Regions from separate parts of the Leptothoe sp. EHU-05/26/07-4 genome, predicted to be linked through region 1. Evidence: predicted binding sites of a transcription regulator. Region 1 holds the regulator's gene; each other region holds the start of a gene.

Region 1 (7,702 bases):
GCGGTCAATCGTCCCAATGACTTTACACTGGCTTATCAAAGTCGTGTAGGCCCCGTAGAGTGGCTACAGCCCTACACAGAAGATGCCATTGAAGAGTTGGCAGAGAAAGGCATTGATGACCTTGTGGTTGTGCCCATTAGCTTTGTATCTGAGCACATTGAAACTTTGCAGGAAATCGATATTGAATATCGCGAGTTGGCTGAAGAATCTGGCATCAAAGGATTCCACCGAGTTCCTGCCCTGAATACCTATCCTGTCTTTATTGAAGACATGGGTAACATGGTGGTAAAGGCTTTGGAATCTCCCCGTAAGCTATTTTCTGACGCTGCGCAGTTGCAGAAACAGGTACGTATTTACCCTCAAGATAAGTCTGCATGGGGGTTAACTCCCTTTGCCGAGGTCTGGAATGGTCGCCTAGCGATGGTGGGTTTCTTGGCACTACTGCTGGAAATGGTAAGCGGTCATGGGCCGTTGCACATTGCTGGACTGATGTAATTCTGCAAGAGCAATACAAAAATGCCGGAGGGTGGGCAATGCCCACCCTCCGGCATTTTTATCACCGTTTTTTCTGCCATTGCCGCCAGACAGCTGAACTCCGGATAGCAAACCAAAGTAAAAATAAAGCAATTAGGCCACCTTGTTCCGGTGCATCAAAGGCAAAGAATACCAGGCAGATGCAAAGGGCATCTTCCACAAAAATCATCCACATGGGCGGGCTGTTAAAACGATATAGCCAGCCCACTTGAACCATTTGAATAACCAAGGCAAGCACGCCTCCTGTCACGGCTAAAAGGACAAGGGTGAGGCTGTCATTGATATCAGCGAGGCGTGCGATCGCAACGCCAGCAATTGTGCCAACAAACGGACTGATAAACAGCTCCGCACTTTGCAAAAATCGACGACTGACCCGATCTTTAGAAATCGTCAATTCTAGCAGGGACCAAATCACCAACACGGCAACCACCAACATCTGAGGAATGTTGGCCAAAATTGGCACAGCGGCCCATAACTGTTCGCCTGAAAACAGGCCAATCAGCAGTAATGGTAACGCCAGTCTGAGGCCAGTGGCTGCCGAAATCGAGAGCACCGCTAGCAGTTCTGGAAGGATCACGTCGTTTCTGTAAATGGAGTGAAGGGAGTCAAACGTGAGATGAGGGTGGTGACGCAGGTAGGGCGGTAGAAATGCAAATTTGCAAGAGAAGCGAAGGCAACTTTACGGTAGTTGGCTTAACCTAGGAACTAGTGGTTATTCCAAGCCTGTGCCGCATAGGTTGCCCACATCCTGAGTTAATGCCATCTCAAAACATGTCATCCGATCGTCCTCTCTTATCTGAACTGAAATCTGCTACCGTAGCTCGATTTCAGCTATTGGGTATCGTTTTGATTACCCTATGGTGTATTGAAATTATAGATTTTTTAGTGTTTGGTGGGCATCTCGATCGATACGGTATTCGCCCCCGTTCTATAGATGGGATCTGGGGAATTCTCTTTGCCCCATTTCTCCATGGTGGATTTAATCATTTATTAGCGAATACAGTACCCATGCTCACCCTCAGCTGGTGGGTGATGCTGCGCTCTATCGACACCTGGATCAAAGCCACAGTGATGATTACGATCCTGGGGGGAGCAAGCACATGGTTATTGGGCAGTCTCTTTTCTCTAGGTTCAACCGTCCACATTGGGGCCAGTGGCCTAATCTTTGGCTATTTAGGATTTTTAGTAGCCCGAGGATATTACGAACGAACGATGGGTGCGATCGCAATATCCTTATTTATCCTAGTTACCTATGGCGCAATGTTTTGGGGAGTTTTACCCACACAACCTGGAATTTCCTGGGAAAGCCACCTGTTTGGCTTTATCAGTGGCATTGTCGCCGCCTACTGGTTAACGTCTAAGCCTGACATAATCTCTGATAGGTAACTAGATGTGGCTTCAACAGCTGCAATTGTATTTTCATACAGCATCCGAGTGGGTCCCATCACCCCCACACTACCCAACGGCAGAGAATCCCGATTATAGGTCGCTGAAATCAGAGCACAGCTTTGCATTGGCTCCAGCGGATTTTCTTCTCCAATCCAAATCTTAAGCAGCGGGCTATCGTCTGAGTAGATCAAGGGCCATAGCTGCTCGCGTCCATCTGCCAACAACGACACCAGGTTTCTCAGCTGACTTTGCTCTGCAAACTCCGGCTGACTCAACACATCCGCTACACCTTTTACCAAAATATGGGTTTGGGGCTGACGCTTACGGCGCGACAGGTCATCAATGGCCTGACAAAGGGCTACAACATGATGTTCGGCTGTATCTACTTCATCCCAATCTAAGCTAGAGATCTCAGACAGCTGCCTGCCACATAGCTGAGCGGTTAAAAAATTGGATAAAATCTGTAGCTCTCGATCCAGCACTTCCTCGTCTTGGGTTCCCCCGGCCCCCGTAGTGCCTCTAGGCAAACTAACCACCATAGACTCAGTACCGTAGCTATCTAAGACCACCACTAAAAGCACTTGCTCAGCCGATATTTGCACTAGCTGTAAGTGCTTGACCACCATTTTTTCTAATACAGGCATGGTCACTAAAGCCACATAGCCACTCAAGTGAGCCAGAATGTGAGCCGCTTCCTGCAACAAGGCCTCAATGCTCCATCCCTGCCAATCTAGATGCTGTGACAAAAGTTGATCGATCCGCAGAGCCGTTGGCCTTGAAGGCTTAATCAGCTGATCCACATAGAGCCGATATCCTGAGTCAGAAGGCACTCGCCCTGCTGATGTGTGGGGCTGATATAAAAAACCAGAGCGCTCCAGTGCCCCCATGACATTTCGCACTGTGGCCGCACTGACATTTAAGTCATAGGCATCCAGCAAGGCTTTGGACCCCACAGGCTCTGCTGTCGACACATAGTGGCGCACAGTGGCACGCATCACATTTTGTTGACGGAGATTAAGATCCCTAGATTTATCGACAGCCATCAATATCTAAAAATACAAGCAGCCACATCAAGTATTATCTGGCCGAGCCCTCAATTAAACCCATACTAAAGGGTGCTGTTTACCTAGAAAGCTCAATAAGATACTAAATCTTTTAATAAAGATATTAAATTGTCTTTCTCAAAAAGACCTTGAAGACTATGGGCGTAAACATATCGTTACAAAATAATCTAAGCAATACAGGGACCTGCCTACATAGTGCCGTCTACCAGATACCTACATTCTAGGTACTGTGGTTGAAATACTCGTTCAGGTTTAAATCGGCACCATTTGCAATTTTGCGTAACATCGACCGGGTAATTAATTTGCCCTGTTCTACCAGCACGGCACCAGTCAAAGGGTGCAGTAAGTCTTGGTCGGCTCGACGACCAATCAGAGACTCAATGTCCTTGATGGAGTTGACGTACATGCCAGGGGGTAACTCCACCACTACACCATTCCCCTTCACCCGAGCTTGACAGGCTAAACGAGAATTGGCTCTACAGGAAGTAATAATTGCTAGGGTACGTTGCTCCCGTCGACTGATGGGGGTCAATTCATCCATGCCTTCATTGACATAAACGTGGCAGGTAGCACACATACCTCGTCCGCCACATTCCTTTAATACAGTTAACTCTTGATGTAATAAGACCGATAACAGGTTGCCGTTAGTTTCAACGGCACTCTCCTGGGCAATCGGTTCTAACCGAACTGTCTTTACCATAGGTGTTTAAATATCGGGCAAAAGTTTCCACTATTCACGTAAACATAGTGACTGGCAAGTGTTTAAAATTGACTCAGTGTTTGGTTTACCGTCACTAATATCCGCAAAACAAAAGTTATCCACCAAACAGCAGCTGCCAGTGCTCTTTAGGTAGTGTCTGCTCCACTAATACGTCGTAATCTCGAATAATACGGGTACATCGCTGATGAAATCGCTGAGTCCACAGACGAATCTCTGTGAGCTGTTCCGGCGAAAGTTTTGAATCTACATCCTTCACACTGATCGTGCCATCAACGGAAATACAAAATTTCTTCAGCCAGACCATGTCCTGGGATTGATAGGTGCGCCAATGATTAGCCACCAATTGCGTGCCTAAATATCGACTCGTTACCTGACTAAGACTATTCATCGCCGCTACAACATCATCAACACTAGCTGTTTGCCGCTGTGCAGAGAATGTTGTGGCAGGAGTTACATTGTCGGCATGAATGGACTGTATGCTCTCAACTAACGCTAAATAGTCAGCTTTAATGAACTGCATTAGCTCACTGACCGACTTCGAATACTGGCTAGAGAGTGCACCTTCACTAAAAACTAGTAAGACAGCTCCGCTCTCAACCTTGTGCAACTCCACCTGATACGACCCAAATTGAAATGCACAAAATTCTAGCGAGGTGGGCGTTGTCTTGATAATCTGTTGAATTCCTTGTAGCAGTAGGGGATTTTTATCAGGCCCGTTCCCTTGAGGAAAGCCAACGCTATAAGCGTGATTGGAGGTGTCATTTAAAGGCACCAGACTAAAACCAATAATACCGGGCAGGTCTAGAAAATTTTGAATTAATTGGAACTGCATATAAGCAAGACTAGAGCAGATAGAATATGACCACAAACGTTCAATAAAATCGGTAAACTCATTGACAAGCTTTAAAAGTTTTCCTCACAAAAAATACTTTAGCTAACGTTTTGAGTTATTCTCCCCTCATAAGGAATGAATGATCTACGTATCCTGTGGACTTTAACGTGCTAGTAAGTGTGTTAAGCAGCGACAGGGTAGCTCTATTTGTTAGATACTTTAAAGTGCTCTTATTTAGTAGAGGCCCTTATTGATCGTGCCACGGATTTTGCTTGAAATACCGGCGTTAACACCCTAACCGTTATGTCTGACCTCCCGTTTACGTTAGATCAACTGCGCATTCTAAAGGCGATTGCGGCAGAGGGTAGTTTCAAGCGAGCTGCCGATAGTCTGTATGTATCTCAGCCTGCCGTTAGCCTGCAGGTACAAAATTTAGAGCGTCAGTTGGATGTCCCTCTATTTGACCGTGGTGGTAGGAGAGCACAGCTCACTGAAGCGGGATATTTGTTGCTGGAATATGGCGATCGCATCCTCAGTCTTTGCCAAGAGACCTGTCGCGCCATTGAGGATTTGCAAAAACTACAGGGGGGCACTCTGATTGTGGGGGCCAGCCAAACCACAGGCACCTATCTACTACCAAGGATGATTGGCCTGTTTCGTCAACGCTATCCAGATGTGGCGGTACAGCTTCATGTGCATTCCACTCGCCGCACCTCTTGGAGTGTCGGCAATGGCCAGATTGACCTGGCGATTATTGGGGGTGAAGTCCCTCCAGAACTACAGGATTCGCTGGAAATTATCCCCTACGCTGAAGACGAACTGGCGTTGATTATGCCTGTCTTCCATCCACTGGCCAGTAGTCAAGCGATTCAGCGAGAAGATCTCTACAAACTAAAATTTATTTCCCTCGATTCCCAATCTACTATTCGTAAGGTAATCGACCAGGTACTCACCCGGTGCGGCATTGAAACCCGGCGGCTAAGAACCGAAATGGAACTGAACTCCATTGAGGCCATTAAAAACGCCGTTCAGTCTGGGCTGGGAGTGGCCTTTGTCTCAATCTCAGCCATTGAGAAAGAATTACAGATGGGAGTATTGCATCGAGCCAAAATTGACTCGGTCGTAGTCAAACGCACCCTATCGGTGATTTTTAATCCCAATCGCTATCGCTCAACGGCAGCTGGAGCTTTTACCAAGGAGATTCTGCCTCAGTTTACAAACCGGGAAATTGACTTTGATCAGCGCTCTGATCGCAAGAAAAATGGGGGAAATCAGGCAGCACCCGCTAAAGCAGATACCAACGGCAAGCAAGTAGACCAAAAACCTGTTGAAGAGAGCAATTAAGCTTTAGTTAAGCTTATTCTTGGGCGTTGCCACTTGAATACGTCGTCACGTTGCTGCTCCATGCAATTACACTGCACTAGACCCGGCTGTTCTCGACCAGTTAACTTCCATCCAAACCTAAAGGATTCGCTTCAAACAGCGTCTCAGCTCTTTTGCACGAGCTGTGGCATGCCGTTAATTTTAAGAGGACGGTATTTGCCACAGCGACTTTTAGGTCAAGGGGGGTTTGGGTCAGCTTATTATGCGTGCGATCGCGACACCCCCACCTTACGTCCCTGCGTTGTCAAGCTATTTCAACCATCAGCCCAACTCAACCAACAACAATTAAAGATTGCTCAGAAGCTCTTTGCCCGTGAGGCTGAGGTCCTAGAGCGTCTAGGAAATCAACATCCACAAATTCCCGATCTCTACGCCTATTTCCCCATCGTGGTGAAATCTCCATCATCGGGTCAGGATGAAGAATACTTTTACCTGGTCCAAGAATTTATTGATGGTGAAGACTTAGACCAAATTCTCGATCGGCGCGGCACCTTACCCGAAAGGGCAGTTAAAGCTATCCTCATCTCTATTTTAAAAGTCCTGGATTTTGTCCATAGTAACGGAGCTATTCATCGCGATATCAAACCTTCTAACATTATGAAAACAGTTGATAATCAGCTGTATTTGTTAGATTTCGGAGCAGTCAAACAGGTCACTGGAGCCGCTGCATCAAATCGTTCAACAGGCATCTACACCACAGGCTACGCACCTCCCGAGCAGGTTACTGGTGGACAAGTTTTTCCAGCGTCCGATCTCTATTCCTTAGCCGTTACCTGCATTATTTTATTGACTGGCCAAGAAACAGCAGATCTATTTGATAGCTATAGCAGCGAGTGGCTTTGGCAAAAATACATCACCCTTGAAGACAAAAATCTGGACCATGTCATCACCAAACTACTAAGTGCTAGTCCTCAAGATCGATATCACAGTGCCCAGGCCGCCTTAGATGTCTTGATGCCCAGCATCAGTCATTCGGTATCTGGTGCAGCGACACCTGCGCCCCAAACACCGACGTCACCGTCACCACCTCAGCCACTCAACACAGCAGCCTCCCCAAACCCTGTTTCAACTCGCCAAACCAAACCAGGAGTCATACGGCCATGGATGCTCGGTCTGGCTCTACTCGTCGCATTGGTAACTGGAGGAGGTTGGTGGATAAAACAAAAGGGTCTGTTTAACACCCCAACATCACAGCTATCCGACATCAAGCCAGCAGAAAAATTTGCAGATGTCGATGTACCAACCGGGCAATTCACCTATGGTGGTAGCACCACTTGGGCTCCCATTCGAGGCATCATTGATCCTCAGCTACAGCAGGCTATTCCGGGGTTACAACTAACCTACCAAGCACCCAGCAATCAAGCGCCAGGGTCGTCTGCTGGTATTCAAATGCTGATCAAGGGTGAACTAGATTTTGCCCAGACATCGCGCCCTCTCACTCAAGCCGACAAGCAACAGGCCCACCAACAGGGTATAGCGTTACAAGAAATTCCTGTGGCCATTGAAGGGGTTGCCGTCGTTACCCACCCAACGTTACCACTTTCAAATTTGAGTCAGGCTGACCTCCGGGATATCTACACTGGCCGTGTCAATAATTGGCAACAACTCGGTGGCCCTGATCTTCCCGTTGTACCCATTTCCCGTGATGATGCAGGTGGCACCGTGATGTTTTTTAGCCAAACCGTGCTGAATGGAGAAGCCCTAAGTACTCAGGTACAACGCAGCAATAACACGACGGAAGCGATTCGTCTCACAGCTAACACACCAGGCGCTATTTAT
Region 2 (7,702 bases), on a different contig from region 1:
ACTATTGAAGGCTCCATGAGGAGATGCGATGGCAGCATCCGCCCAAAATCCCCAGCCCAAAATCCCGTCATCACAAACGCAGCGCTGGCTAACGACTTGGCATGCAATCAAGTCCAGTATATCTCTAGATCAGGTCACCCAACGAGTGCTGAAATGGTTCGCAGTCGATGATGACCAAGTTGCCAATATCCTGGAAAAAATCAGGGCGGAACTACCTACCACTGAAGCTTGGCTGATCGGCAAACCCCAATCGGGCAAAAGTTCAATCGTGCGTGGGTTAACCGGAGTCTCTGCAGATATTATTGGCCAGGGATTTCGGCCCCATACCCAACACACCCAGCGTTACGCTTATCCATCAGCAGATCTGCCACTGCTGTTATTTACAGATACGGTTGGGCTAGGAGATGTGGACCGCGATGTAGACAGCATCCTACAAGAACTCCAAAATGACCTTGCTCAGCAGGCGCGCGGGGCGCGGATCTTGCTGGTGACAGTTAAGGTCAATGACTTTGCAGTGGAGAGTCTGCACCAGATTTTGCGTGGTGTTAGAGCCCAGCATCCAACAATTCCAGTGGTTTTAGTTGTCACCTGTCTGCACGAGCTTTATCCTACCGGGGCTGAGCATTCGCCCTACCCACCTACACAAACATCAATTCAACGGGCCTTTGGTGAACTCAAACGCAGTTTTGACGGTCTCTTTGACAGTGCCATTATGGTTGACTTCACCCTTGAAGAAGACGGCTACACTCCTGTTTTTTATGGGCTGGATGCGCTACTCACTGTCCTATCTGACCAGCTGCCCGAAGCAGAGTCCAATGCTATCCATCAACTGCTAGATCAGGCTGATGACGCCACCACCCAACTAGGGGCGATCTATCGAGATGTGGCTCGACGTTACATTTCAGCTTTTTCCGTGATTGCGGCCACATTAGCTGCGGTGCCGCTACCCTTCGCCACGATGCCAGCGATTACGGCGCTGCAAGTTTCCATGATTGTTGCCCTGGGGCAACTTTATGGTCAACGCCTCAGCTTTTCCCAAGCAGGCGGTGTTGCTAGTACCATCGCTGGAGGTTTCTTGGCCCAAGCCATCGGGCGAGAATTGATTAAATTGATCCCCGGTTTCGGCAGCGTTGTTGCGGCTTCATGGGCAGCAGCTTATACCTGGGCGTTGGGTGAAGGTGCATGCATCTACTTTGGCGATCTGATGGGTGGGAAAAAGCCTGACCCTGAACGCATTCAAGCCGCCATGAAAGATGCCTTTAAATCGGCAAAGGAGAGATTTCGTAAAAACCCCATGTAGGGGCGTTGCATGGAACGCTCCTAAACAACGGATTCGTTTATTATCCAAAATAGGGTGGTTGTGTATTTTTATGGGGCCAACTATTAGAAATGAAGTGCCATAACGTAGGCGCAGCCAAACACAGGCCGATAAGGCCCACCCACCAAGTCTGCTGAAAATCACCAATATCAAATGTTTGGGGACCAGGTGATAGCAATTCCGGTGCAACCGAGACAACATTGTTGAGCGCATGGGCAATAATCGGCACCCACAAACTGCGGGTGCGAATATACAACAGCGCCATAATCACACCAAACATGGTGAGCCCCAAGGGGTTGTTGATGTGTAACATGCCAAACAGTAAAGATGACATGATAATCCCCACAGGCAAATTCCATCGCACAGCCCAGCGTTGTAATAACACACCCCGAAATACAAATTCTTCAGCGATGGGGGCAAAAACCAGAACAACAAACAGCATCAAGTAGCGATATAGACCAGGAGCCACTGTTTCAACATTTAGCAGCTGTTCCGTCAGTCGTTCTTCCACAAACCCAGGAGCAAATAGTGAGACGGGGTAAAACAGCAATAAAAAGCTACTGAAAGAGAAAATCAGCATACTGGAAATTAACAATATGCCATAGGCCCACGGGAAACGCGGCGGCGGCCCAAATAAACGAGTTAGCTGCAAACCAGCTCGCTGCCCGGTGGTGATAAGAACGACACACACCAATCCAAAAATAATTATGAACTGGACAGGTATCCACAGTTTGTCATTTAGGGGCCAGGGCAGCAGCCGTTGATAATCAAGGATGCCATAGATAATTTCTACCAGCAGGTTGCTCACAATAAAAGCAACTAACACATGGGTACGGAATTTGAGTACTTCGAAGGGGTTCCTACCCATGCGAACACCTTAATAATTAGAGTGCATTTAATTTCAAAACAGATGACCAACTCGGGCATTACGGATCTATGCCGTGCATCAGAAACGATATGACGCGTCGGGATGTAACAACATATTTGTACCAGAGCTATGTTAAAACTGCATAGCAGTAGCGGTTTATCAGGATAGATATATGTGCGATCGCACAGACTCACACCCTCGCAAACCCTGGCAGTCCCATACCCTATGGTCCAAACTCCAAGCCCAAACCGAGCACGGCTTAACTACTGAAGCCCTAAAACCCATCGACACCGAGTATGAACTTGTTACCGATGGGTGTGTGGAGTTTATTATAAGAATTTTAACCAACCTAAACCGCAAAGCTCAGGCCCGTAAGGTTCAGGCCAAGAAAAAGACCAATCCGTTTTTACCCTACGACCCCAACCTTTATGTCACAGACATCTCCGACACCCATGTCTGTCTGCTAAACAAGTTTAATGTCGTTGACCATCATTTTCTGATCGTCACCCGTAGCTTTGAGTCTCAGCTCGACTGGCTTAACCTGGCTGATTTTGAAGCCCTTTGCCGCTGTATAGAAGAAGTCGCTGGCTTATTTTTCTACAATGGTGGATCCGCTGCTGGAGCCAGTCAACCCCATAAACACCTTCAGCTTATCCCCCAACAGTCCATGGATTTGCCCATTGAAGCAGCCATCCGCGTCACCAATTTTATTGATGGCATCGGTCAGTCGCCTCAGCTGCCCTATGCCCACCGCATCGTTCAACTCAGTCCTGATGACGGACCGCAGCAATGGCTTCAGCATTATCGACGACTATTACATAGCCTGGCACTAGATGATCCCACCGGACAATGGCAAGGGTCCCAGCGAGATGCCTATAACCTACTGGGCACACGCAACTGGTTAATGGCCGTGCCACGACGTCAGGATGACTATCTGGGCATCTCGGTCAACTCCCTCGGTTTTGCCGGTTCGTTATTGGTCAAAAACCAAGAGCAAATGGACAAACTTAAAGAAATCGGACCGATGACCTTATTAAAGGAAGTCGGCAAGGCAATTTAACTATGTAGGGACGCTCCATGGAACGTCCCTACCATAATGGGAATGTCCCTACACGAGTGGATACAACCCACATCTAAATTAGAGCGGAAATATCTTCGCCGCATTCATCGGCCAAGAAACATAGGGCCCGGAAGCGTAAACCCACTACCTCGTCATATAAAGGGTTAAGCTTACACATCGGAGGGATGTGAGCGATTGTGCGGCCAAACAGGACAATATCACGTTCAAATGGACATTGAGCAGGAACGACGCGAGCAATCCAACGTGCTTGCTCAGGGTCTTTAACATTTAAAGAGATCGATCCAGAATCGAAGAGGCTGCAACGGCTTGAACTGGAACTTGATGCCATGGAGAACGTGGTTCTTCAGAAATGCAGTGGCAGAAGACATGAGTTAGAAAGAAAGACTTAATTTTTCAGGAGAACAGATTGTTAGAAGCGCTGACTGTTTAGATAGAAGATTTATAAGGAGTTTAGTTATTAGAAACGCTAACTGTTCAGACAATGGAGTTATAAGGACTTGAGGAGTTGTGTGTTAATTCCCTCTAAGGTAAGCAATTAACGTTGTGCCTAGGTAAAGCGAATAATAACCCTGACGAAAGTTTTCTAAAGGTCTAATAAAGAACGGAAACTATAAAAACAATGTAATTTGAACTGGATTTCAGCCCAAAATAAATGCTAGAAGATGGATCCCAATTTGTGTGTTACGAACGAGACATTTTCTAGAATCTGATGCAAGATACGCATCTGACCTTTACCTTTCCGGATACTCGTAGCCCCTCAGAAAAACTTTGCAAATTTAGTCAAGGCCGTTGGTAGAAAACTAGGGAACGGAATAACACTAAAGTCATCTTGCCCAGATTCCCAAAGTTATTACCTACGAGATTGACGTAACAATAATTACCTCTCTCGGTAAATATATTAGTCAGTATTCAGCGGCATTAGGCAGTTCCCATCAGATTACCGTTGGGTAAAGCACTTAAGACATTGGGCAAGAAATTTGTCAAACCTGATACTCTACGCTGACCATCTTCTAGAGAATTGAATAAACTCAACAAAAGTTGATACGCCAGGTATGGCCACACTGCACAGCTACAGGGAGCATCTGAATTGCGGCATCTGAATTGCGGCATCTGATGGATACTGCGCAGGCAGACCAAGCATGGGGCGGTTCTAAGGATCGGTTATCGCGAATTAAGCAACACCATGTCGTGATATACGCTTAGTTAGCACTCTGACTCAGAGAGTGCTAAGGTCTTTCATTGCAGAGCTAAACGAGCTGACTATGGCGAAACTGGTAGTATTTGATGAAAAGTCCCGCCAGGCTTTAGAACAAGGCGTTAACGCCCTGGCCGATGCGGTCAAAATTACCCTTGGTCCTAAGGGTCGTAACGTTGTTCTTGAAAAGAAATTCGGCGCACCTCAGATTGTCAATGACGGCATCACCATTGCTAAGGAAATTGAGCTGTCTGATCCCTATGAAAACACCGGGGCACGGTTAATCCAAGAAGTAGCTTCTAAAACTAAGGACTTAGCTGGTGACGGTACCACCACAGCCACTGTGTTGGCTCAGGCAATTATCCGTGAAGGCCTCAAGAACGTAGCGGCTGGTGCGAACCCCGTGAGCCTACGTCGCGGTATTGAAAAAGCCGTTGCCAAATTGGTTGATGAGATTGCAGCGGTCGCTAAGCCTGTAGAAGGTAAGGAGATCGCCCAGGTAGCTACGGTATCCGCTGGTAGTGATGAAGCCATCGGCAGCATGATTGCCGAGGCTATGAATAAAGTTACTAAGGACGGTGTGATTACCGTTGAAGAATCTAAGTCCCTCAATACCGAACTCGATGTGGTTGAAGGGATGCAGATTGACCGGGGTTATATTTCCCCTTACTTCGTCACCGATCAAGAGCGAATGATCGCTGATCTTGAAGGTGCACTGGTTCTGATCACCGATAAGAAGATCAGTTCTATGCAGGACCTGGTAGGCGTCCTAGAAAACATCGCCCGTGCTGGCAAGCCCCTCGTCATCGTTGCTGAAGATGTAGACGGCGAAGCGCTGGCAACATTGGTTGTCAACAAGGCTCGTGGCGTCTTGAATGTCGCTGCGGTTAAGGCTCCTGGTTTTGGCGATCGCCGTAAGGCTATGCTGCAGGATATTGCTGTACTGACAGGTGGTCAGGTCATTTCTGAAGACATTGGTCTCAGCCTGGAAATGGCGACGGTTGAAATGCTAGGTACTGCCGATAAGATCACCATTACCAAGGACACCACTACTATTGTGTCTGAGAGTGGCAATAAGGCAGATATCGACGAGCGCATCGGTCAGATTCGTAGAGAGTTGAACGAAACTGACTCTGATTATGACAAGGAAAAGCTATCTGAGCGTTTGGCTAAGCTAGCGGGTGGTGTGGCCGTAATCAAGGTTGGTGCTGCCACTGAAACTGAACTGAAAGACCGCAAGCTACGCATTGAAGATGCCCTAAGCGCAACTAAAGCAGCTGTGGACGAGGGTATCGTTCCTGGTGGTGGCATTACGCTATTGCACCTGGCGCAAAAGCTTGACGACCTTAAAGCTAGCCTCAGCCCTGAAGAGCAGACTGGTGTCGACATCGTTATGCGGGCTGTAGAAGCTCCTCTGCGTCAGATTGCTGACAATGCTGGTGATGAAGGTAGCGTAGTTGTCGAGAAGGCACGTTCACTTCCTTTTAATGAAGGTTACAACGCCCTAACTGGTGCCTACGAAGACCTGATGGCTAGCGGTATTGTTGATCCCGCTAAGGTTGTACGTTCTGCATTGCAGGATGCTGCGTCTATCGCTGGCATGGTCTTAACGACCGAAGCACTTGTGGTTGAGAAGCCTGAACCTGAAGCTGCTGCACCTGGTGGTGACATGGGCGGCATGGGCGGCATGGGTGGCATGGGCGGCATGGGTGGCATGGGCGGCATGGGCATGCCCGGCATGATGTAACATCCATCCTGTCTTTTTAAGGCCATATTTTGTAGGGGCGTTCCGTGGAACGCCCCTATGTTTTTTATGATTGATTGGCGCAGGGATATTAATCGGCTATATTCTAAATAGTACATATTTACTTAGCGATTGGAAAAAGCCAGTGACTCAAGTGTCTGACCCAGCCAAGCTCCATGAGGTGGAACTCAGCCAGCGGATTTTAGAGATGGCAAGGGCAGGTGTGTATCGCGAGTCGCTGTTTGATACGTTTAATGGGGTGGCGAGCAAGCGTCAGGTGCGGGCTGCGATCGCAACCGCCAAACAGTTCGGCCTCCGTTCCAACCCAGCGCTCCGGGATACTGACCTGGGTACTTACTACCACATTGATTCCAAGCAATACGACAGCTTTCAAACGCTACTAGAATCAGCAATTTCGCCTGTATCCACCGATGATGTGGCCACTCGTCTGCGCAAACTAACGGAAGCTGTGCAGATTTTGGTGCGGGTATCGGGTGGCGTTGCGATCGCTCTTCTAATTAGCGGTAGTCTCTGTGTGCTGAATGGCAAGCTGACGCTAGCCGCAACTATCTGGAGCGCATCTCTGGCCGTAAGCCTGGTTTGGATGCTGCAAAAATTATTGGTTGGGTCATTGTTGGATTAAGGTTTTGCCCTCGGTATACCAATAAAAAATTAGATACCCCGCAGGGGCAATCCCTTGTGGTTGCCCCAATTCCTACGGACAACATATTTCTTTCGGGTGGTACAAAATTCTGGCAAATAGCGAGCAATATCGCGGGGTAAGCACGAGGCATTACCCCTACGGTGTTTCCATATATTGGAGATGTCAGGTGACCAACAAGGGGGTTAGGGTTCACCACCTTTTACATGGTCATCTAACCAAGACACCATTTCCCACAACACGTGGCCAACGGCTTCGCGCGAGCGATATACATGGCCCTCTGCCGGTAATGACACATAGCGCACCGTACCACCGAGGCCTTTCATCGCCTCGTAGAGACGCTCAGACTGAATCGGATAGGTACCTGGGTTGTTATCCTCAGCACCGTGGATCAACAACAGTGGCTCATTAATTTTTTCAGCGGCAATAAACGGAGACATGGTTAGGTACGTCTCAGGTGTTTCCCAGAAATTACGCTGTTCTCCTTGGAAACCAAAGGGTGTGAGCGTCCGGTTATAGGCCCCACTGCGAGCAATGCCTGCCTGAAAGAGATCGCTATGGGCGAGCAAATTAGCGGCGGTAAATGCACCATAGGAGTGGCCGCCGATGGCTAAGCGCTGACCATCGCTAACACCTCGTTCTACCAGCAAGTTAACTGCGGCCTCAGCACTCGATACCAGCTGCTCAATGTAGGTATCATTCGGTTGCTTATCCCCTTCACCCACAATCGGCATGGTTGGTCCGTTGAGGACAGCATAACCCTGCGTTAACAAAAACAAAACCGAATCTCGTCCTGGACGAGTGAACGTATACTCTGAGCGAGTATTCTGGCTAG
Region 3 (7,702 bases), on a different contig from region 1:
CTATTTCTGCAAGAAAAGAACTGGGAGACATCAAGGTCTCCCAGTTCTTTTCTTGTGTAGTCTTCAGTGTCTAGGCGCTGCTCGTCGACTAGATGCTGCCGCCAGCAGCTTGAACACGAGCCCGTGCTCTCTTCAAAGACTTTCTTGCCTGGATAACGGCTTGCTTATCGTCGGAAGAAATGCTATCGGCTTTTGACTTTGCAGAGGTATATTCTGCTTCAGCTTCGGATAGGTCAATGCCTTCACCGCGCTCGGCACCGTTTACCAAGATGGTAACTTCGTTGTTTTCCACTTCGGCAAAACCGCCCATTAGTGCGATCGCAACCCAATCCTTGTCAGCCCGTACCCTTAATACGCCGATATCAAGAGCTGTCAGCAGCGGAGCGTGACCACTCAAAATACCCAATTGACCAGTCGTGCTAGGTAGCACGACCTCTTCTGCCTCAGCATCCCAGACAGTTTTGTCGGGAGCTACCACACGAACTGCTAATGACATAAAACTCAAGAAGTAAAAATGAATTGTGAATCGTGAACTGTGAGTAGTGAGTCGTAAGACCTGAAGATCTTCTTTGACTCACTCAGAGCTAACTGGTTTAACCACTCACTACCCTTAGACAAGCTCAGGGCAAACTCGCAACTCACCACTCACAAAGCTGTAATCTGTGCCACAAGAAATAAGCGATTGCTTAGCTCTCAGCCTTCATCTTTTCAGCAGTCTCAATTACTTCATCAATGCCACCCTTGAGGTAGAAAGCCTGCTCAGGAATATCATCCAGCTCACCAGAGAGAATCATGTTGAAGCCCTTAATGGTGTCCTCAAGACTAACGTACTTACCAGCCAGACCAGTAAAGATTTCCGCTACAAAGAAAGGTTGAGAAAGAAACTTCTCAATCTTACGAGCGCGGGCAACCGCGAGACGATCATCTTCAGAAAGCTCATCTAGACCCAAAATGGCAATGATGTCCTGTAGTTCCTTATAACGCTGCAGGATAGATTGAACTGCACGAGCAGTTGTGTAGTGCTCACCACCAACAACGTCAGGCTGGAGCATAGTGGATGTAGAATCCAGAGGATCCACAGCGGGATAGATACCCTTAGAAGCCAATGCACGAGAAAGTACAGTGGTCGCATCCAAGTGAGCAAATGTAGTTGCAGGTGCAGGATCAGTCAGGTCGTCCGCAGGAACGTAAACTGCTTGAATAGAAGTAATAGAACCCTCCAGAGTAGAGGTAATGCGCTCCTGAAGGTCACCCATATCAGTACCCAGAGTGGGCTGGTAACCTACCGCAGAAGGCATACGACCTAGCAGGGCAGATACCTCAGAACCGGCCTGTACAAAACGGAAGATGTTATCGACGAACAGTAGAACATCCTGTTTATTAACATCACGGAAGTACTCAGCCATCGTTAGCGCAGACAACGCCACACGCATACGAGCACCAGGGGGTTCATTCATCTGGCCGTACACTAGAGCAACTTTGGACTGCCCCAGGTCATCAGCGTTAATTACACCAGAATCAATAAATTCGTTGTACAGGTCGTTTCCTTCTCGAGTACGCTCACCTACACCAGCGAACACAGAAACACCACCGTGCTGTAGAGCGATGTTATTGATCAGCTCCTGAATCAATACGGTTTTACCCACACCAGCACCACCAAAGAGGCCGGTCTTACCACCCTTACGATAAGGTGCTAAGAGATCAATAACTTTAATACCCGTTTCAAATACTGAGGGCTTTGTCTCCAATTCAGTTAGCTTGGGAGCAGCTCGGTGAATGGGCAGTGTGGTGGACATATCCACATCACCCTTCTCATCCACGGGCTCACCAAGAACGTTAAAGATGCGACCCAACGTGGGAGGGCCAACAGGTACGTTGATAGGTGCACCCAAGTCAGTGACCTCCATTCCCCGTACCAATCCGTCGGTAGAACGCATCGCTACGGCTCTTACCTGGCTGTCTCCTAGTAGCTGCTGTACCTCACAAGTAACAGAAACAGCCTGACCAGCGGGGTTAGTGCCTTCAATCTTGAGGGCGTTATAAATGCTGGGCAGCTCGCCAGCGGGGAACTTAACGTCTACAACAGGGCCAATAATCTGAGTGATATAGCCAGTATTTGTTTTCTCTGCAGTGGTGACCATGCTTGCGCCTTATCCTAAGGGTATTAGCTACTGCGGCGACTTTTAATTTTATTTTTACTTTCAAAGTGCCATGTAAAAGATTATCACTAGATGTATCACCCATGGCACTGGTATTTGCTATAGTCGGGGTTCTTTTGCGTTTTCACCAAGATTGTATTTGTGCTGCTCCAAGACAATAGGTTTGGTTAATTTGGTGACTTACGCTGGTCTATCGATTTACTAAATAGCAGAGCTAACACGCCCATAATGACCGTTGATGGTTCAGGAACTGCTTGAGGTAAGGTCACAGGTTGGGCTTGGGGGGCGAGAACCTTGGGTGGTGAAACACCAGGTTGAGGTGGCACCGCTGGCGCTGGTCTAACCGGTGCTGGTATAACCGGTGCTGGCGTAACTGGCTGAGGTCTTTTCAGAATGGGTTGGGGAGCTTTGATAGGTCTGGGGTTGGTTGGCTGAATCTTAGGGCGTTGTGGTGAAATGACGGGTGTCTGTGTGGCGTTGGTTCGGTAGTCGGGACGCTGTCTGATATAGAACCGCTGATTGGGAATCGTATCGGTAATGAAGTAGTTAAAGCGGACCGTTTCGCCTGGGTTTACTCCATTCCCCCGATAGAAGTTAATAAAGTCGCGTACATCTGTAATTTCGTCAGCTCTTTGATAGTGACTAGATGTGTAAGGACGAACAGGACCTATAGCTTGGGCAAAGGATAGGCCATCGTTTTCGCCACTGGCGTACCCTGCCGTCTCTTGCAATTCATGGTCATAAAACCGCCAGAATGCCCCTGTCAGGTTGCGCGACACAATACTAATCGCAAAGCCTGGCCGATTAAAAACTGAATGCTGTGGAGCATTGGGTAAATTGCTGACGGCCAAAGAGATGTCTAGGCCCCATACATCTTGGTAGACCACAAATGGGTTGTTATGGGTACCTCTGCCGGTCACATTCGTGATTCTAAAGTTGGCTGATGCTTCGCTAAATATGAGGCCATTTTGACTACAACGTCCCGGTAGGCAAGCGGCTTCAGAGGCGTCACCACCAAGTGCTAATAATCCGATACTCAAAAGGCTTGCTGCACCAACTTGTGGAGCAAAAGTAAAAGGTATTCGCATGGGTAAAGTTTCAGGATTTGGGCAATACGATACTTTTGGTTGCCGAGTATCAAAAAATACTGATTCTATGGCGCACCATTGATGTTTCGAAGAGATTTTGTTGAGGGGGGTATAGTCTCTTGAAACTTCATTTTTAGGGGTTTTTCCAGAGTGACACTTTTTCTTGAGAAGCTCCTTGAAAGTACGTAAGCTTTATGAAAAATACACATCAATCTTGGTTGAATTCAGGTGGTATTACGGATATGATGCATGCTTGATGGAGTCTGTTTTTGACGGATCTGCTTGCTAAAAAAAGCGGGTCGTTAAACTAACGACACCGCTATGTGGTGTATTCAATTGCTGAACTGATTGAGTGGGTCGGGCTGCTGTAGCAATGGTTTATCGGCTGACGGCTGGTCGACGCACATCCAGTGAGTTGCCTGCATTAATTGATATGTCACCATCTAAATATGATGAGGCCCCATCTGCGGTTGCTTCACCATAGAAACGAACAGTGTCACTAGCCCACACGTTAATAACACCCCCGTTGGCCTCTGATGAGTCGACAGAAAGCTCAGAGCTACGGTCAATTAAGACATAGGTAGCACTGAAGGTATCTACAACGGGCATGCCACCGATAGAGATGGTGCCTGCTTGGTCGACGGCATTGGCATAGATGCTGCCTCCAATGAGGTTGATCTGATCTCCAAGGATATTGACCTGACCTGGGAGTCTATTGGGGGCAGGTATGGCGCTGTCGGAAATATCCACAGTGCCGCGAATTAAAACTGTGCCTGCGGTTGGTGTTAGGGGTGGGGTGTTGTTTAAGACAAAAGCACCGTCAGCAGTGATTGCGAGTTGAGTTGCATTATTATCTTCACCACCGGTCAGCATTTCCGCTAGATTCGCGGCTGGTAACAGGGTTATGGCGGACTGTGCTTCAGTAGAAGCGATGGTTTGGAGAGTGTCGGCCGGAATTACCTCCAGGCCGAGAATATTACCTGGTTGGGTGAGTCTCAGAAGGTTGTTTCCAGAGGCCGCGACTAGATTGACATTGCCACCGGGGGCAGTCACATTGCCGTCATTTTGAATGTATTGGCCAATTAAGGTGATGGATGCTTGGGGGGGACTTGAAGGGTGCCTTGGTTTTCGATGCTACCTGTAGGCAGTGCGGGGGAGAATGGGGCTGATATTTCTGAACTGGTTGATCCTGTGAATAGTAGATAGCCATTAGGGTTACCAACGAGATTCCTAATGCTGGGTGTTCCTGAATGGTGCTCAGATTGGTGGCCTGAGAGAGCTATTTCACTAATGGATCCATCTACAGATAGGAGATATCTATCGTTAAATAAAAGACCGGAACTTGTGGTAGCAGTCAGATTTGCAGGTAGGTTCAGGGTGACATCTTGCCCAAAAATAATGCCCGCCGGGTTGACTAGAAAAAGATTGGCGTTGCTTGGCAGGTTTGGATCATCGCTAGTGATTTGGAGTAAGCCATCGATGGCTGAAGGCTGAGCGCTGTTGATCAGGCTGATGACGTTGGCAACATCTGGGGCAACGATGAAGTTGGCGGCATTGTCAGAACCTACATCAAACTGGTGAAACTGATGAACTAAATTAGGCTCAACCCCGCCTGAAGATTGCCCACCTAAAATATTGAGCTGATGATTAGACTGCCTAACAATGCTTGTGTCGGACGTTGCTGGTTGGATATGGGTTGGTGCTGTAACGGATGCTTCTGATGATGGTGAGACCTGTGCAGAAGCTACTCCCTGTAGACCGATTATCCATAATGGCAGGGCATTTAAGAGCAGGGAAAATTTGAAATTCATGGGACTAGCAATTGCTAGACAACGTGTCAGCATATGCACTAGGTGAAAATGTATCAAGAACTACAGATGGCACCCATTCATTTAAATAATACGAGGAATTTTTAATACAACCTGAAGCAGCTGTGAAGATCACTGTGTTGAAACCATAAAGTTTGCTAGGAGTTTTGAGGAATCACTAAGTTCGGGAACCCGTACCCCTCTATCTGTTGCGATCGCTTCTCTTCAAGCGATAAATTAGCACTCGGCAATAGAGAGTGCTAAACCGTGTTCAGGTTGCGGCTCCTTTCCCTATCAGATCCTTCAGTTGGAAAAAGGGACTGCTCAGGCGAACTGATATCGCCTTGGTGCAATTGCCGAATGATTGATCTATCAAAGTTCGGAGAAAACTATGGCAGCCATTTCTTTGAGTGTTTCAAGTGTCACTCCCCTAGGTGATCGCGTTCTGATCAAGGTCAGCGCATCTGAAGAGAAGACAGCTGGCGGCATTTTGCTACCTGATACCGCTAAGGAAAAGCCCCAGGTTGGCGAAATTACTGCAGTGGGTCCTGGTAAGCGTGGCGATGACGGCAGCCGTCAAGCTCCCGATGTAGAGGTTGGTAACAAGGTCCTCTATTCCAAGTATGCAGGCACTGATATCAAGCTGGGTGGTGAAGACTACGTATTGCTTTCTGAGAAGGATATCCTTGCAGTCGTTGGCTAAGCACCAGCTCAGTTATGAGTTTTAAGTTTTGAATTTTGAATTAAAGGTATTCCAAAAAGTCAGAGGTAGTTGACTTTTTGGTGGGTGACATAAAGCCTAAAAGCCTTAACTAAGAGCCCAAAACTCAAAAATGCAAACTCAAGGAAGCTTGCTTCTTGTACCCACCCCAGACCCCTCTCAAACGTTCTGAAACATAGGTTGATTCATGGCTAAGCGCATCATATATAACGAGAATGCTCGTCGTGCCTTGGAAAAAGGCATGGATACTTTGGCTGAGGCCGTTGCTGTTACCCTTGGCCCCAAGGGACGTAACGTCGTTCTTGAAAAGAAATTTGGCTCTCCTCAAATCGTTAACGATGGTGTCACCATCGCTAAGGAAATTGAACTAGAGGACAACATTGAAAATACAGGTGTTGCTCTGATTCGTCAGGCAGCTTCTAAGACTAACGATGCGGCTGGTGACGGAACTACCACTGCAACCGTATTGGCTCACGCCATTGTTAAGGAAGGTTTGCGTAACGTGGCGGCTGGTGCAAATGCGATCGCACTCAAGCGCGGTGTCGAGAAAGCAACTGCTTACCTCGTAGAGCGGATTGCCGAGAAAGCCCAGCCCGTTGGTGACTCTACTTCCATTGCCCAGGTAGGTACTATCTCCGCTGGTAACGATGAAGAAGTCGGCAAAATGATTGCTGAAGCCATGGAGAAAGTTGGCCGCGAAGGCGTCATTTCCTTGGAAGAAGGCAAGTCTATGACGACTGAGCTGGAGATCACTGAAGGTATGCGTTTTGATAAGGGCTATATCTCCCCTTACTTCGCCACCGATACTGAGCGCATGGAAGCGGTTCTAGATGACCCCTACTTGCTGCTCACTGACAAGAAAATTGCCCTGGTACAGGATCTAGTTCCCGTGCTTGAGCAGGTTGCCCGCTCCGGCAAACCGTTACTGATTATCGCTGAAGATATCGAGAAAGAAGCCCTGGCGACCCTTGTGGTTAACCGTCTGCGCGGTGTGCTTAACGTAGCTGCTGTTAAAGCGCCTGGCTTTGGCGATCGCCGTAAGGCCATGCTTGAGGACATTGCTGTTCTAACTGGTGGTCAAGTCATCACTGAAGATGCGGGTCTTAAGCTCGACGGCGTCAGCATCGACATGCTGGGTACCTCCCGTCGCATCACCATTACTAAGGACAACACCACCCTGGTAGCCGAAGGCAACGAAGCCGATGTGAAGGCACGCTGCGAGCAGATTCGTCGTCAAATCGAAGAGTCTGATTCCAGCTACGACAAGGAGAAGCTACAGGAGCGTCTGGCTAAGCTCTCCGGTGGTGTTGCTGTCATCAAAGTTGGTGCAGCGACTGAAACTGAGATGAAGGACCGTAAGCTGCGTCTAGAAGACGCCATCAACGCAACCAAGGCTGCCGTTGAAGAAGGTATTGTTCCTGGCGGTGGTACTACTTTGGCCCACCTGGCTCCTGGTCTAGAAGAGTGGTCTAATGCTAATCTCACTGGCGAAGAGCTGACTGGTGCTTTGATTGTCACCCGTGCTTTGACTTCTCCCCTCAAGCGCATTGCCGAGAACGCTGGTCAGAACGGTGCTGTTGTCGCTGAGCACGTCAAGGAGAAGGACTTTAACATCGGCTTCAATGCAGCAACTAACGAATACGTGGATATGTTGCAGGCTGGTGTTGTTGACCCTGCTAAGGTAACTCGCTCTGCGACTCAGAATGCTGCGTCTATTGCTGCGATGGTATTGACAACTGAGTGCATCGTTGTTGATAAGCCTGAGCCTAAGGAAGCTGCTGGTGCTGGTGCCGGTATGGGTGACTTCGACTACTAAGCTGCTCCTACAATCCATTAGTCGATGCTTTTGAGTGTCGATAACTGTGAACTAAAAGCGGTTGGTGTTTCTCACCTGCCGCTTTTGTCATTGGTGATTGAGGGCATGCA

The links. Region 1 encodes HrcA, which represses chaperone genes, less so after heat shock. Its sites were predicted from a motif close to TTAGCACTCNNNANTNNNGAGTGCTAA; they were not measured.
Region 2: a site for HrcA is predicted at 4,471-4,497, ahead of groL (chaperonin GroEL). Genes of this name have one in related genera too.
Region 3: a site for HrcA is predicted at 5,293-5,319, ahead of groES (co-chaperone GroES). Genes of this name have one in related genera too.

Annotation. Positions count from the first base shown of each region.
Region 1 covers NZ_JAXSQV010000007.1:1,277,208-1,284,909, reverse strand. Annotated here, with positions in the region: gene hemH (ferrochelatase) at 1-495, shown strand, start outside; gene U2F10_RS30210 (DUF4126 family protein) at 557-1,111, opposite strand; gene U2F10_RS30205 (rhomboid family intramembrane serine protease) at 1,291-1,920, shown strand; gene hrcA (heat-inducible transcriptional repressor HrcA) at 1,878-2,966, opposite strand; gene U2F10_RS30195 (2Fe-2S iron-sulfur cluster-binding protein) at 3,208-3,687, opposite strand; gene U2F10_RS30190 (hypothetical protein) at 3,803-4,540, opposite strand; gene U2F10_RS30185 (LysR family transcriptional regulator) at 4,844-5,884, shown strand; partial or broken gene U2F10_RS30180 (4-Cys prefix domain-containing protein) at 5,945-6,049, shown strand; gene U2F10_RS30175 (protein kinase domain-containing protein) at 6,053-7,702, shown strand, end outside.
Region 2 covers NZ_JAXSQV010000004.1:757,359-765,060, reverse strand. Annotated here, with positions in the region: gene U2F10_RS16360 (GTPase family protein) at 29-1,300, shown strand; gene U2F10_RS16355 (CPBP family intramembrane glutamic endopeptidase) at 1,341-2,186, opposite strand; gene U2F10_RS16350 (ATP adenylyltransferase family protein) at 2,359-3,246, shown strand; partial or broken gene U2F10_RS16345 (Mo-dependent nitrogenase C-terminal domain-containing protein) at 3,320-3,635, opposite strand; gene groL (chaperonin GroEL) at 4,530-6,209, shown strand; gene U2F10_RS16335 (hypothetical protein) at 6,352-6,849, shown strand; gene U2F10_RS16330 (alpha/beta hydrolase family protein) at 7,053-7,702, opposite strand, start outside.
Region 3 covers NZ_JAXSQV010000005.1:424,244-431,945, forward strand. Annotated here, with positions in the region: gene atpC (ATP synthase F1 subunit epsilon) at 89-496, opposite strand; gene atpD (F0F1 ATP synthase subunit beta) at 687-2,141, opposite strand; gene U2F10_RS20455 (hypothetical protein) at 2,327-3,247, opposite strand; gene U2F10_RS20460 (hypothetical protein) at 3,626-4,300, opposite strand; gene U2F10_RS20465 (two-partner secretion domain-containing protein) at 4,330-5,058, opposite strand; gene groES (co-chaperone GroES) at 5,447-5,758, shown strand; gene groL (chaperonin GroEL) at 5,964-7,592, shown strand.